One region of the Streptomyces sp. NPDC059649 genome, then DNA from elsewhere that is predicted to be linked to it. Evidence: riboswitches for the same ligand, from Rfam matches in the RefSeq annotation. Region 1 holds a riboswitch; each other region holds the start of a gene.
What was found. A riboswitch is a leader RNA that binds a small molecule or an ion and turns the genes downstream of it on or off. The one in region 1 is predicted to bind cyclic di-AMP.
Positions count from the first base shown of each region.

Region 1 (4,225 bases):
GGACTGGGCGTTGGTGCGGTAGAAGATGGCGACGTCGCCGGCCTTGGCGTCGCCGGCGTCGGTGAGCCGGTCGATCTCGTCGGCGACGAACTGCGCCTCGTCGTGCTCGGTGTCCGCGACATAGCCGTTGATCTTGGCGCCGGCGCCGGCGTCGGTCCAGAGGTTCTTGGGGCGGCGGTTCTCGTTGCGCTCGATGACGGCGTTGGCGGCGGACAGGATCGTCTGCGAGGAGCGGTAGTTCTGCTCCAGCAGGATCGTGGTGGCGTCCGGGTAGTCCTCCTCGAACTGGAGGATGTTGCGGATCGTGGCGCCGCGGAAGGCGTAGATCGACTGGTCGGCGTCACCGACGACGCACAGCTCGGCGGCGGGGATCTCGGCGGTGCCGGTGCCGACCAGCTCGCGGACGAGGGTGTACTGGGCGTGGTTGGTGTCCTGGTACTCGTCCACGAGCACGTGCCGGAAGCGGCGGCGGTAGTGCTCGGCGACGTCCGGGAAGGCCTGGAGGAGGTTGACCGTGGTCATGATGATGTCGTCGAAGTCCAGGGCGTTGGCCTCGCGCAGCCGTGCCTGGTACATCGCGTACGCCTCGGCCAGCGTCTTCTCGAACCCGTCGGCCGCCGTCCCGGCGAAGGTCTCCTCGTCGATGAGCTCGTTCTTGAGGTTGGAGATCTTCGCGCTGAAGGACTTGGGCGGGAAGCGCTTGGGGTCGAGGTCCAGATCGCGGCAGACCAGGGACATCAGGCGCTTGGAGTCGGCGGCGTCGTAGATCGAGAAGGAGGACGTGAAGCCCAGCTTCTTGGACTCGCGGCGCAGGATCCGCACGCAGGCGCTGTGGAAGGTGGACACCCACATGGCGTTGGCGCGCGGGCCGACCAGCTGCTCGACGCGCTCCTTCATCTCGCCGGCGGCCTTGTTGGTGAAGGTGATCGCGAGGATCTGGCCGGGGTGGACATGCCGCTCGGCGAGCAGATGCGCGATGCGGTGGGTGAGCACCCGGGTCTTGCCGGAGCCGGCGCCGGCGACGATCAGCAGCGGGCCGCCGGTGTGCACCACGGCGGCCTTCTGCTGGTCGTTGAGCCCCTCGAGCAGCGCGGCGGGGTCGATGGCCGGGCGGGCGGCGCCGTCGCGGTAGTACGCGTCCCTGGGCGCGGGCGCGTCGAACCGCCCGCCGAACAGGTCGGCGGGGATCTCCTCGGGGACCGGCTCGTGCTCGTCCTCGGGAGGCGGCGGGGGCCCCTCGTCCTTGTGGGCGAGGTCCGCCAGGAAGCTGTCGTCAAAGAGGCTGCTCATCGCCCACCGAGTCTAGGCCGCCGCACCGACAGCGCGCCGCGGACTGTGGACAAGTGACCGGGACGGCCGGAGAACGCGCGGTATCCACCGGCGGTCGTGGCCATCGGACGCCCGGCCGAATGCGGCTTATGCGCACCGCCGGAAACGGAACGGCCGCCTCCCGAAGCGGAACGGCATCACTCAGGTCACAAAAAGGTTTCGGGCATATCGAACATCAGCCTTCACAGGAGCCACACGAGTTGGCTAACGTCCTCGCTCAGGCAGCCCGCCTCCCCGCGGACGACAGCGTTCGCACGGGCCGCCCGCGCCGAGTCCGGCCCTGCCCGCGATGTGTCCCTCCGGTCACGCACGGGTCACCCGGAGCCGGGGACCCACCAGCACCACCGGGGTGAATCGATCCGTCCGACCGCCGCAAGCGGACGTACGGACCGTAGGGCACGGCCTTCCGTCAGCGACACCGCCCGAACCCGACAGCTAACCCGGTAGGCGGTCCACGGAAGGAGTTGCCGGCCTTGGCGTCCCATCGCAAGCCGCGCACCAGCGTTCTCACCTCGCCCGGGAGCCGCCGTACGGCGGCCGGGCTCACCACCGCCGCGCTCGCCTCGGTCACCCTGCTCTCGCAGACCGCGGACGCCGCCCCCAGAGCCCCCAAGCCCAGCATCGAAGAGGTCAAGCAGAAGGTCGACGGCCTCTACCGGCAGGCCGAGGTGGCCACCCAGAAGTACAACGCGGCCAAGGAGCGCGCCGATCACCAGCGCGAGACCGTGGACGGGCTGCTCAACGCCGCGGCCAAGCGGGCCGAGAAGATGAACGAGACCCGGCGGGAGCTCGGTACGTTCGCCTCGGCCCAGTACCGCACCGGCGGCATGAACCCGACCGCGCAGCTGATGCTCGCCAAGAACCCGCAGCAGTTCTTCGACCGCAGCCACCTGATGGAGCGGCTGACCGGGCGGCAGCAGCAGGCCGTCGCCGACTACCAGCAGCAGGCCGCGGCGGCCGCCCGCCAGCGGGCCGAGGCCAGCCGCAGCCTGGACCACCTGCAGAGCTCGCAGGCCGCCCTGAAGGAGTCCAAGCGCTCCGTCCAGCAGAAGCTGGCCGAGGCCCGGCAGCTGCTGTCCCGGCTGACCGCCCAGGAGAAGGCGCGGCTGGCCGAACTGGAGCGCCGGAAGGAGGCGGCGGCCAAGCGCCGGGCCGAGGAGGAGGCGCGCAAGCAGCAGGAGCGCGAGCGGCAGCGCCAGCAGGACGGCGGCTCGACCGGCGGCCAGACCGGCGGGGACACCGGCGGCTCCACCGGGGGCTCGCAGTCCACCAAGGCCCAGCAGGCCCTGGCCTTCGCCCGCGCCCAGATCGGCAAGCCGTACGTCTGGGGCGCCACCGGGCCCTCGTCCTACGACTGCTCGGGGCTGACCCAGGCGGCGTGGAAGGCGGCCGGGGTCGACCTGCCGCGCACCACCTGGGACCAGGTCAAGGTCGGCCAGCGGGTGGCGACCAAGGACCTGCAACCCGGTGACCTGGTCTTCTTCTTCGACGACATCAGCCACGTCGGCATGTACATAGGCGGCGGCAAGATGATCCACGCCCCGCACCCGGGCGCCAACGTCCGGGAGGAGTCGATCTACTACATGCCGATCTACGGGAGCGTCCGCCCGGGCTGACGCCCGGCCCCGCTCCTCCCAGGTCCACCCCCCACGGTCACCCCCCACACGCCACCGCGCGGCCCTCGCCTCCGGATCCCGGAGTGCGACGACCGCGCGGTGTGCGGTTTGTGGGGCGCCGTTGCGGGTCCCGGGCCGTACGAGCCCGGGGTCCGGCGGCCGGCGTGGTCAGGTCCAGAGGACCGCGATGAAGATGTTGGCCACCGTGAGGCCGCCGACCGCGCCGAACAGCGCCTTGTCGACCTGCTCCTCGTCCCGCTTGACGTAGACCAGCGCCAGGATCACCACCAGGACGGCCATCTTGATGCCGATCTTGATGTTGTTGACCGGGTGGCCCTGCGCCTGGTTCAGGCCGACCAGCACGATGCCGGTGACCAGCATCGTCAGCGCGCCGTGCAGCATGGCCGGAACGAACCGGGCGGTGCCCGCACCCATCGCCTTCATCTGCGTCAGGAACCCGCCCAGCAGTGAGGCGATGCCGATGATGTGCAGGCCGACGAAGATATTGATGACTACGTCCATGGGGCGGGATCGTATCCGCCGCATAGCACGCCCTTTCCGGCAGGGTGTCCCCATTCGTCGCTTCGGTCAGCGCGGAGCGGCCGCGGCGAACGGGCGATGACGCTCCGGTCACCCGCGTTCCGGCAGCGGTCGAAACCGAACAATGCCGCGCAAGCCAGCCCACCTCCATGACGCCCGGGCTTAGCGTCCTCCTCCAGGCGGCCGACTCCCGCCGCGCCGGACTCCGCACCGGCGTCCCGTCGGCCGCCCCGCCGGGAGATACGGCGGCGGCCCGCTCCGTCCCACGGGCCGCCGCCGGGCCCCCGGCCCGAAGGGAAGGAAGTGACGGCCACCGTGGCCTCGCACCGCAAGCCCAGGCGACATCCGCTCGCCGCGCTCACCGGCGGCTCGCGCAGCGCGCGCACCGCCCGTACGGCCGCCACCCTGGCCCTCGCCGGCGCCGCCACCGCCACCACCTTCGACGGCACCGGCCAGGCGGCGGACCGGCCCACCCCCGCCCAGGTCCAGGCCCGGGTCGACGAGCTGTACCAGGAGGCAGAGGTGGCCACACAGAAGTACGACGGCGCGAAGGAAACCGCCGCGACCGCACGCGAGGAGCTGAGCAGGCTGCAGGACGAGGCCGCCCGCAGGGCCGGGGAACTGAACGCCGCACGGGCCGGGCTGGGCGCCCTGGCCGCCTCCCAGTACCGCTCCGGCGGCGTGGACCCGACCGTACGGCTGCTGCTGTCCGCCGATCCGCAGCGCTATCTGGACGGCGC
Region 1 covers NZ_JBHWDV010000047.1:21,848-26,072, forward strand. Annotated here, with positions in the region: gene pcrA (DNA helicase PcrA) at 1-1,290, opposite strand, end outside; cyclic di-AMP (ydaO/yuaA leader) riboswitch at 1,626-1,795, shown strand; gene ACFV1J_RS32750 (NlpC/P60 family protein) at 1,803-2,945, shown strand; gene ACFV1J_RS32755 (hypothetical protein) at 3,114-3,467, opposite strand; gene ACFV1J_RS32760 (NlpC/P60 family protein) at 3,789-4,225, shown strand, end outside.

Region 2 (4,225 bases), on a different contig from region 1:
GTCCTGGTCGTCCTGGCCGCCGCCGACCGCGACCCGGCGCGCTTCCCCGAGCCGGACGTACTCGACCTGACCCGGCGTGACAATCAGCACCTGGGATACGGGCACGGCATCCACTACTGCCTGGGCGCCCCGCTCGCCCGGCTCGAAGGACAGACCGCGCTCGCCACGCTGCTGACCCGGCTCCCGGACATCCGGCTTGCGGTGGAACCGGCGGAATTGCGGTGGCGCGGTGGGCTCATCATGCGCGGACTCCGGTCGCTGCCCGTCGAGTTCGCGCCCGAGCGGGCCTGACCAGCGGCGGAGGCCGATGGTGACAGAGCGTCAGGACGTGACCTGCGCGTGATCTCCACTACACCGACTTGTGACTACCCGTGACCCCGGCTACCTTTCGATCCACGATCGACGGCCCCTCGAACAGATTGCCGAGGAAGGCCGGCGGTCGCGACAACTCAACCGCCGCGCGAAAGGCATCCGCATGCGTTCCGGGAACGGCCGACACCGTCGCCCCCGTCAAGCACCGGCCATCTTTGTCACGGCGGGAGTGACCGGCTCGGCACTGGCACTGCCCCTGCTCTCCGCCGGTGGCGCCCACGCCGCCGACACCGCGACCTGGGACCGCGTCGCCCAGTGCGAGAGCGGCGGCGTCTGGAGCTCGGACACCGGCAACGGCTTCTACGGCGGTCTCCAGCTCACCCAGGAGATGTGGGACCGGCACGGCGGCGGGGACTACGCCTCGCGGCCCGACCTCGCCAGCCGCGCCCAGCAGATCGCGGTGGCCGAGGCGATCCTCGACGACCTCGGGCCGGACGCCTTTCCGAGCTGTGCGGTGAACGCCGGCCTGAAGAAGGACGGCCGGGCGCCGCAGGTGAACCCGGGCGGCACCAGCGCCCCGATACCCGACCCGTCCGACGACGACGGAACCGCCGGCTCCGGCTCCTCCGGCTGGCACGACGGTACGGCCGACGACCCGGGTGGCGACGAGGGCGACGGGCCGGCCGGTGACGAGCCGTCGCGGACCACACCGTCCCCGTCCACTCCCGCCCCCTCGGACTCCGCCGGGACCGGCGAGACGTCCCCCGGCCCCGACCGGACCTCCGGTCCGTCCGACCCGTCCGGCGACGCGACGCCGGGCGACCACGGCGAGGACCCGTCGGGCAGCCACGACCCCTCCGGCACCACCGACCCCTCCGATGACGGCAACGGCAGCGGTACGGGCGATGGGGACGGCGCGGGAGACGTGGACGGCACGGGCCCCGACGGGACGCCGGGCGGTACGGCGACGGACGGCGTGCCGGGCGGCGGCTCGGGCCGGCACCGCGGCGACGCGGACCCGGGCGAGGGCGACGGCGGCGACCGGACGTCCGGCGGGCGGCACGCCTCGCGCGGTGACGACGCGCACCGGACGCTCCCGGTGGACGGTGACGGGTACACCGTGCGGCCGGGTGACAGCCTGTCAGCGATCGCCCAGGCGCACCGGCTGTCGGGTGGCTGGCCGGCGCTCTACGACCGCAACGAGGGCGTCATCGGCTCCGACGCGGACCTGATCCGCCCAGGTCAGCAGCTCGATCTCGGGCAGTCCGCAGGGTAGTTCGCCGGTTTCGACCCGCTTTGGCGAAAGTGAGACAAGCGTCTCGTTGTGAGGTGGTGGGCCCCGAAGGGTCCACCACCGTCGCACCGGCCCCCACCTGCGGCTTTATGACCCCTCCGTGATCAAAAAGGGCCAACTCGGTCCAGATGAGGGGGTTTGAACACCCAGGGGATTCCTGATTACGGTCATCACCGCTCGCCAAAGCGGGCCCCTTCGATCACACGCCGAATCCTGCCGGTGGTCGGAGGCAGTTGACGCGCAAGCGCCGTAGGCAGGAGCGGGGGAACCAAGGTAGGCGCCGGCCCGGCCCGTGAAAGCGGGTCAGCCGGCTTGGGGTGAAGCCCGGTGCCACGGCACCGGCCGGGCGACTCATCAGTCCGAACCCGACAGCTCACCTCGCAGGCGTCGGTGAGGAAACGAACCAACCATGCTGATCAACAAGGGCAAGCACCGTCGTCCCTCCAAGGCCGTCCGCGTCGCCGCGCTCGCCGGTGTCGCCGGTGCCGCCGTCGCCGCCCCGCTGATGGGCGCCACCTCCGCTTCCGCCGCATCCGTCGCCACCTGGGACAAGGTCGCCCAGTGCGAGTCCGGCGGCAACTGGTCGATCAACACCGGTAACGGCTACTACGGTGGCCTGCAGTTCTCCAACTCCAGCTGGGCCGCCGCCGGCGGCACCAAGTACGCGGCGCGCGCCGACCTGGCCACCAAGGCCCAGCAGATCGCCGTCGCCGAGAAGCTCCTCGCCATCCAGGGCCCGGGCGCCTGGTCCTGCGCCGGTGCCGGCGGCCTGACCGCCGGTGGCCCGTCCCCCGACCTGAACACCAGCGCCCCGGTCGCCAAGTCCGCCCCGTCGAAGAGCGACGCGGCCGTCAAGCGCACCCCCGCCGCCCCGAAGCACGAGAGCGCCCCGGCCCCGAAGAAGAACCAGGGTCACGGCAACTACACCGTCAAGGCCGGCGACACCCTCGCCAAGATCGCCAAGGCGCACGGCACCAACTGGAAGGCCGTCTACGCGGCCAACAAGTCCGTCATCGGCGGCAACCCCAACCTGATCTTCCCGGGTCAGAAGCTCCACGTCTGAGCCGTCCCCGCACCGGGACACCCCTGGTGAGACCGGCCCCGTCCGGCGCGCCCCTCCCCCCGGCGCGCCGCGGCGGGGCTTCTCCGTATCCCCTCCGCGGCGCCCCGCCGTCGGCCCGGCACTCGCCGGACTTTTCCCGCTCCGCGAACATTGCGGCAAACCTACCGTGACCTGGTCTTTTGGGTGGCTTGTTGGGTTATTCCGTCCCACGGAGCGGGCCAAGGGCAGGCGGACGCTCCCCGGGCCGTTAGGCTCGTGCTGCAGAACTCCAGACACCCATGAAGGAGACAACGTGCCGTCCATCGACGTCGTCGTAGCCCGCGAAATTCTCGACTCGCGAGGTAATCCCACGGTCGAGGTCGAGGTCGGCCTCGACGACGGCAGCACCGGCCGTGCCGCCGTGCCGTCCGGCGCCTCGACCGGCGCCTTCGAGGCCATCGAGCTCCGCGACGGCGACCCCAACCGCTACCTCGGCAAGGGCGTGGAGAAGGCCGTCCTGGCCGTCATCGAGCAGATCGGCCCGGAGCTCGTCGGCTACGACGCCACCGAGCAGCGGCTGATCGACCAGGCCATGTTCGACCTGGACGCCACCGACAACAAGGGCTCGCTCGGCGCCAACGCCATCCTCGGCGTCTCCCTCGCCGTCGCGCACGCCGCCTCCGAGGCCAGCGACCTCCCGCTGTTCCGCTACCTGGGCGGCCCCAACGCGCACGTCCTGCCCGTGCCGATGATGAACATCCTGAACGGCGGCTCGCACGCCGACTCCAACGTGGACATCCAGGAGTTCATGATCGCCCCGATCGGCGCGGAGTCCTTCTCCGAGGCCCTGCGCTGGGGCGCCGAGGTCTACCACACCCTCAAGAAGGTCCTGAAGGAGCGCGGTCTGTCGACCGGCCTGGGTGACGAGGGCGGCTTCGCCCCCAACCTCGGCTCCAACCGCGAGGCCCTCGACCTGATCCTGGAGGCCATCAAGCAGGCCGGCTACGCCCCCGGCCAGGACATCGCGCTCGCCCTGGACGTCGCCGCCTCCGAGTTCTACAAGGACGGCTCGTACCAGTTCGAGGGCCAGTCCCGCTCGGCCGCCCAGATGACCGAGTACTACGAGGAGCTCGTCGCCGCGTACCCGCTGGTCTCCATCGAGGACCCGCTGTTCGAGGACGACTGGGCCGGCTGGAAGGTCATCACCGACAAGCTCGGCGCCAAGGTCCAGCTGGTCGGCGACGACCTGTTCGTCACCAACCCCGAGCGCCTGGCCCGCGGCATCGAGGAGGGCTCCGCCAACGCCCTCCTGGTCAAGGTCAACCAGATCGGTTCGCTGACCGAGACCCTGGACGCCGTCGAGCTGGCCCAGCGCAACGGCTTCAAGTGCATGATGTCGCACCGCTCCGGCGAGACCGAGGACGTCACCATCGCCGACCTGGCCGTCGCCACCAACTGCGGCCAGATCAAGACCGGCGCCCCGGCCCGCTCCGAGCGCGTCGCCAAGTACAACCAGCTGCTGCGCATCGAGGAGATCCTCGACGACGCCGCGGTGTACGCCGGCCGCAGCGCGTTCC
Region 2 covers NZ_JBHWDV010000053.1:17,085-21,309, forward strand. Annotated here, with positions in the region: gene ACFV1J_RS34045 (cytochrome P450) at 1-291, shown strand, start outside; gene ACFV1J_RS34050 (transglycosylase family protein) at 542-1,588, shown strand; cyclic di-AMP (ydaO/yuaA leader) riboswitch at 1,801-2,008, shown strand; gene ACFV1J_RS34055 (transglycosylase family protein) at 2,016-2,669, shown strand; gene eno (phosphopyruvate hydratase) at 2,962-4,225, shown strand, end outside.
Region 2: another riboswitch for cyclic di-AMP. It lies ahead of ACFV1J_RS34055 (transglycosylase family protein); the one in region 1 lies ahead of ACFV1J_RS32750 (NlpC/P60 family protein).

Region 3 (4,225 bases), on a different contig from region 1:
TCCCCTACAGCGGGCGGAAGCTCTGCCCGTGCGGGCCGGTGAGTGCGACCGGGTGGCCGTCCAGGGCGAGGGTCAGCTGCAGCGGGTCGTCCGGGCGCGGGGTGTGGTGCGCGGGCAGCGGGAGCCACGGCAGCACGGAGTGGTGCTCCTGGGAGACCCAGTGCCCGCCGCCGTCCCGCCCGTCGAGGACCGACCGTACGAGCCGGGCGAACTCCTCGCGCCGGGCCGGCGGCAGATAGCTCAGCACGGAGGTGTGGAACACCACCAGCGTCGCCCCGGCGGGCGCCTCGGCCGCCAGCGCGGGCAGTTCCTCGATCAGGTCCCCGCGGACGATCCGCGGCCGCGGCGCCGCCCGCACCGCCTCGACGGCCGCGGACAGCCGGGCCGCCCGCGCCTCGTCGCCGGGCCATACGAGCGACCGCAGCCAGCGCAGGTCGTCCGGCTCGGCGACCGGGTCGAGCGGATCGAGATCGATCCCGGCCCGCCAGACGACCTCGGGGAGCCGGGTGGGGAGGTGCGGTCCGTGCCCTGCCGCCGGCACCGGCGCCTGCACCAGGCAGGGGAAGACCACCGGGCTGTCGGCCGGGCCCACTTCGACGACCGGGTGGTGCGCTCCTCCCGGTGCGCGCCCGCCAGAGTGGCCGGCAGCCGGCCCGCCCGCGTACCCGGGCCCGTGCCGGTACTCCTGCCCGTCCCCGGGCCCGTGCCGGTACGCGTACTCGTACCGATAGCGGTCCGGGTGCAGACACAGCCCCGCCGAGGTGCCGACCTCCAGCAGGGCCAGTGGCTGGGGCAGCCGGGCGAGCAGCGGCAGCAGGGTGGCGCAGCGGGCCGGCTCGTTGGTCTGGGTGCCGCGGCGCATGATCACGTCCCGCACCTGGTCCCAATGACGGATCGTCCATTCGCGCCAGCGACCGTACGCCGCCGCGCCGCGCGGGCCCTGTTCCGCGTGCGGGCCGTCGAGATGGCGGACGGCGGCGACCAGGAGTTGGGGCTGCTGCTTGTTGCCGGCCGGCAGCGAACCCGCCAGCAGCTCGCACAACTCCTGGTCCTGGCCGATCCGTGCGGACAGCTCCTCGTGGGCGTCGGACCGCCCGCGTGCCTCGCGCCAGGAGAACTCCTGGTACCGGCGCGCCACGTCCTGGGCGCTTCCGGACGTGCCACCGCTGCGGCCGGGACGGCCGGGATGGCCGTGGTGCCCGTGACCGGTGCTGCGGAGGCGTGCGGCGGGTCCGGGGCTCTCGGCGTGTCCGGGACTCTCGGAGTATCCGGGGCGCTCGGCGTTGACGACCATGATCCGACGTTACTGTCTTCACGTTCCGTAATGGTCGGGCACCCCTCTGCATAACAACTGACGCACAATCATCGAGAGGTCGTTTAGCGGCGGCACGGGGCGGTGCGGGGCGGTGCGGTCAACTCGCCCGATTTATGGCCATGGTGACCGGAAAAGACCACGCCACAGCTGGTGCGCGAGGCATATCGATTCCCGGGAAGGCTTGGAAAACGGCCGCGATCTCTATTACTGTCCGATAACGCAGCGCGGTCGTCCCAGCCGCCGCAAGAGGCGGCACCGCGCGCCGACGCCGAATCCCGCACGCGCTTTTCACGCACCTCCAGCATCTCGAACTGCACCAAGGGAACCGGGGAACCACCACCTTGGGGTGAATCGGACGCCTCCGCCAGAGGGTGCCCGTAGGAGACCTTCCTGCTCCGAACCCGTCAGCTAACCCGGTAGGCGAGAAGGAAGGAAAGGAGAGCGCCCCCGTGGCGTCCAACAGGCCTGTCCCCGAGGCTCCATCCGCCTACGAGTTCGACGACCGGGGCCCGGGTGCCCCGCATGCGCCGGGCGCCCCGCACGCCTTCGCAGGCTCCGGCGGCACCGCTTTCGTCACCGACACCCGTTTTGCGACGGCCGGCGAGGCGCACGGTGACGCCGACGGCCAGTGGGAGGAGTGGAACCCCACCGAGGAGTCCGTCCGCCCGGTCCGCGGCAAGCACCGGGTGGCCAAGCAGCGCGGCGGTGGACTCGCCCGCGGTGGCACGGTCCTGGGTGTCGGCGTCATCGCGGCGGTCGGCGCGGGCGGGATGGCCACGGCCGAGGGCAAGCCGCCGGTACCGATCTCGATGCCCGACCTCAGCGGTGTGGCCGACGCCGTCACCGACCACCTCCCGGACGCCGCCTCCCTGCCCGGCGTCGGCAACCTGATATCCGACGGCGGCTCGGACACCGGGTCCGACGCTGCCTCCGCGCCCGTCGACCCGCTCGCCGCGACGGGCTCGCCGTCGACCACGGCCACCGACACCGGGTCGAGTGCGGGCACGGGCTCCGGCGCGAACGCCGGTGAGGCGCTGCGCAGCCGTATCCTCCAGCAGGCCGACGCCCAGCAGGGCGCCGGCGAACAGGAGGCCCGCGAGGCCGCCGAACAGGCCGCGATCAAGCAGGCCACGACGGACGCGGCCGCGGACCAGAGCGCCGCCGAGAAGGCCGCGGCCGCCAAGAAGGAGGCAGCGGCCGAGGCCCGGCGCAAGGCCGAGGAGGAGGCCCGCCGGAAGGCGGAGGCCGAGCGCCTCGCCAAACTGGCGCAGAGCTACCTCACCCCGGTCGCCTCGTACACCCTCACCGCGAGCTTCGGGCAGGCCGGTGACCGCTGGGCCGCGGACCACACCGGCCAGGACTTCGCCGCCCCGACCGGTACGCCCGTCAGGGCGGTGCACTCCGGCACCATCACCCAGGCCGGCTGGGCCGGTTCGTACGGCTACCGCATCGTCCTGACCCTCGACGACGGCACCGAGCTCTGGTTCTGCCACCTCTCCTCGATGGTCAAGACCTCGGGCAAGGTCAGCACCGGTGACGTGATCGGCCGGGTCGGCGCCACGGGCAACGTCACCGGGCCTCACCTCCACCTGGAGGTACGCCCCGGCGCCGGCGACCCGATAGACCCGATGCCCTGGCTGCGCGACCACGGCCTCAACGTCTGACGAGCGGGGCGGGGCGGGGTGGGGCGGCCACGCGATGCGCACGCGTAGCCGCCCGTCGTAGGCGGGACCAACCGCCGCACGAGGGAATAACCACCCGCCCCGCAACGCTGCCCCCACCATGAGTGCGACAAGCAACAACTCCGGTACCCGCAGGGCCTTGGGCTCGCTGTCCGTCTCCCCGCTCTGCCTCGGGGGAAACGTCTTCGGCTGGACCGCTGACGAGGCCGAGTCGTTCGCGGTACTCGACGCGTACGTGGCGGGCGGCGGCAACTTCATCGACACCGCCGACGTGTACTCGGCCTGGGCGCCCGGCAACAAGGGCGGCGAGTCCGAGACCGTGCTCGGCAACTGGCTTGCCTCCCGCGGCAATCGCGAGGACATCGTCATCGCCACCAAGGTCGGCGCCCACCCCGACTACAAGGGCCTGTCCGCCGCCACCATCAAGTCCGCGGTCGAGGCGTCCCTCACCCGTCTCCGCACGGATTACCTCGACCTCTACTACACCCACTACGACGACGAGTCGGTGGAGGTCGGCGAGTTCCTGACCGCCCTGGACGACCTCGTCCGGGCCGGCAAGGTCCGCGAGATCGGCGCCTCCAACATCTCCGCGCGGCGCCTGGAGGAGTCCCTCGCCTTCTCCGACCGCGAGGGCGTGGCCCGTTACGTGGCCCTGCAGCCGCACTACAACCTGGTCTCCCGCGACACCTACGAGGGCGAACTCGCCGATGTGGCCGCCCGCAACGGCGTGGCCGCGGTCCCGTACTACGCCCTGGCCTCCGGCTTCCTGACCGGCAAGTACCGGCCGGGTGGCGCGGTCGACAGCGCCCGGTCCCAGAAGGCCGCGCAGTACCTGTCCACCGACCGCGGCCCCCGCGTCCTGGCGGCCCTCGACGCGATCGCCGCCGCCCACGGTGCCGAGCCCGCCACCGTCGCGCTGGCCTGGCTCGCCGCGCAGCCCACGGTCGCCGCCCCGATCGCCAGCGCCCGCACGACCGCCCAGCTCGTCCCCCTCCTGGCCGTCACCGACCTGACCCTCACCGCCCCCGAACTCACCCTCCTGACGGAGGCCTCGGCCTGACCTTCGCGGGGAGGGCCTGAAAAGGGGAGGAGCGGGGCCTGGGGGCCCCGCTCCTCCCTTACGCATGCCGTGACGCACGTACGCATGGCACCTCGCGCGTTGCGCTACCCCCGCCGGTCCACCACCGCCCAGGACGCCAGCGCCACCCCACCCGCCACCGCGAACACC
Region 3 covers NZ_JBHWDV010000049.1:19,665-23,889, reverse strand. Annotated here, with positions in the region: gene ACFV1J_RS33180 (DUF2332 family protein) at 5-1,294, opposite strand; cyclic di-AMP (ydaO/yuaA leader) riboswitch at 1,599-1,753, shown strand; gene ACFV1J_RS33175 (peptidoglycan DD-metalloendopeptidase family protein) at 1,765-2,979, shown strand; gene ACFV1J_RS33170 (aldo/keto reductase) at 3,098-4,057, shown strand; gene ACFV1J_RS33165 (hypothetical protein) at 4,162-4,225, opposite strand, start outside.
Region 3: another riboswitch for cyclic di-AMP. It lies ahead of ACFV1J_RS33175 (peptidoglycan DD-metalloendopeptidase family protein); the one in region 1 lies ahead of ACFV1J_RS32750 (NlpC/P60 family protein).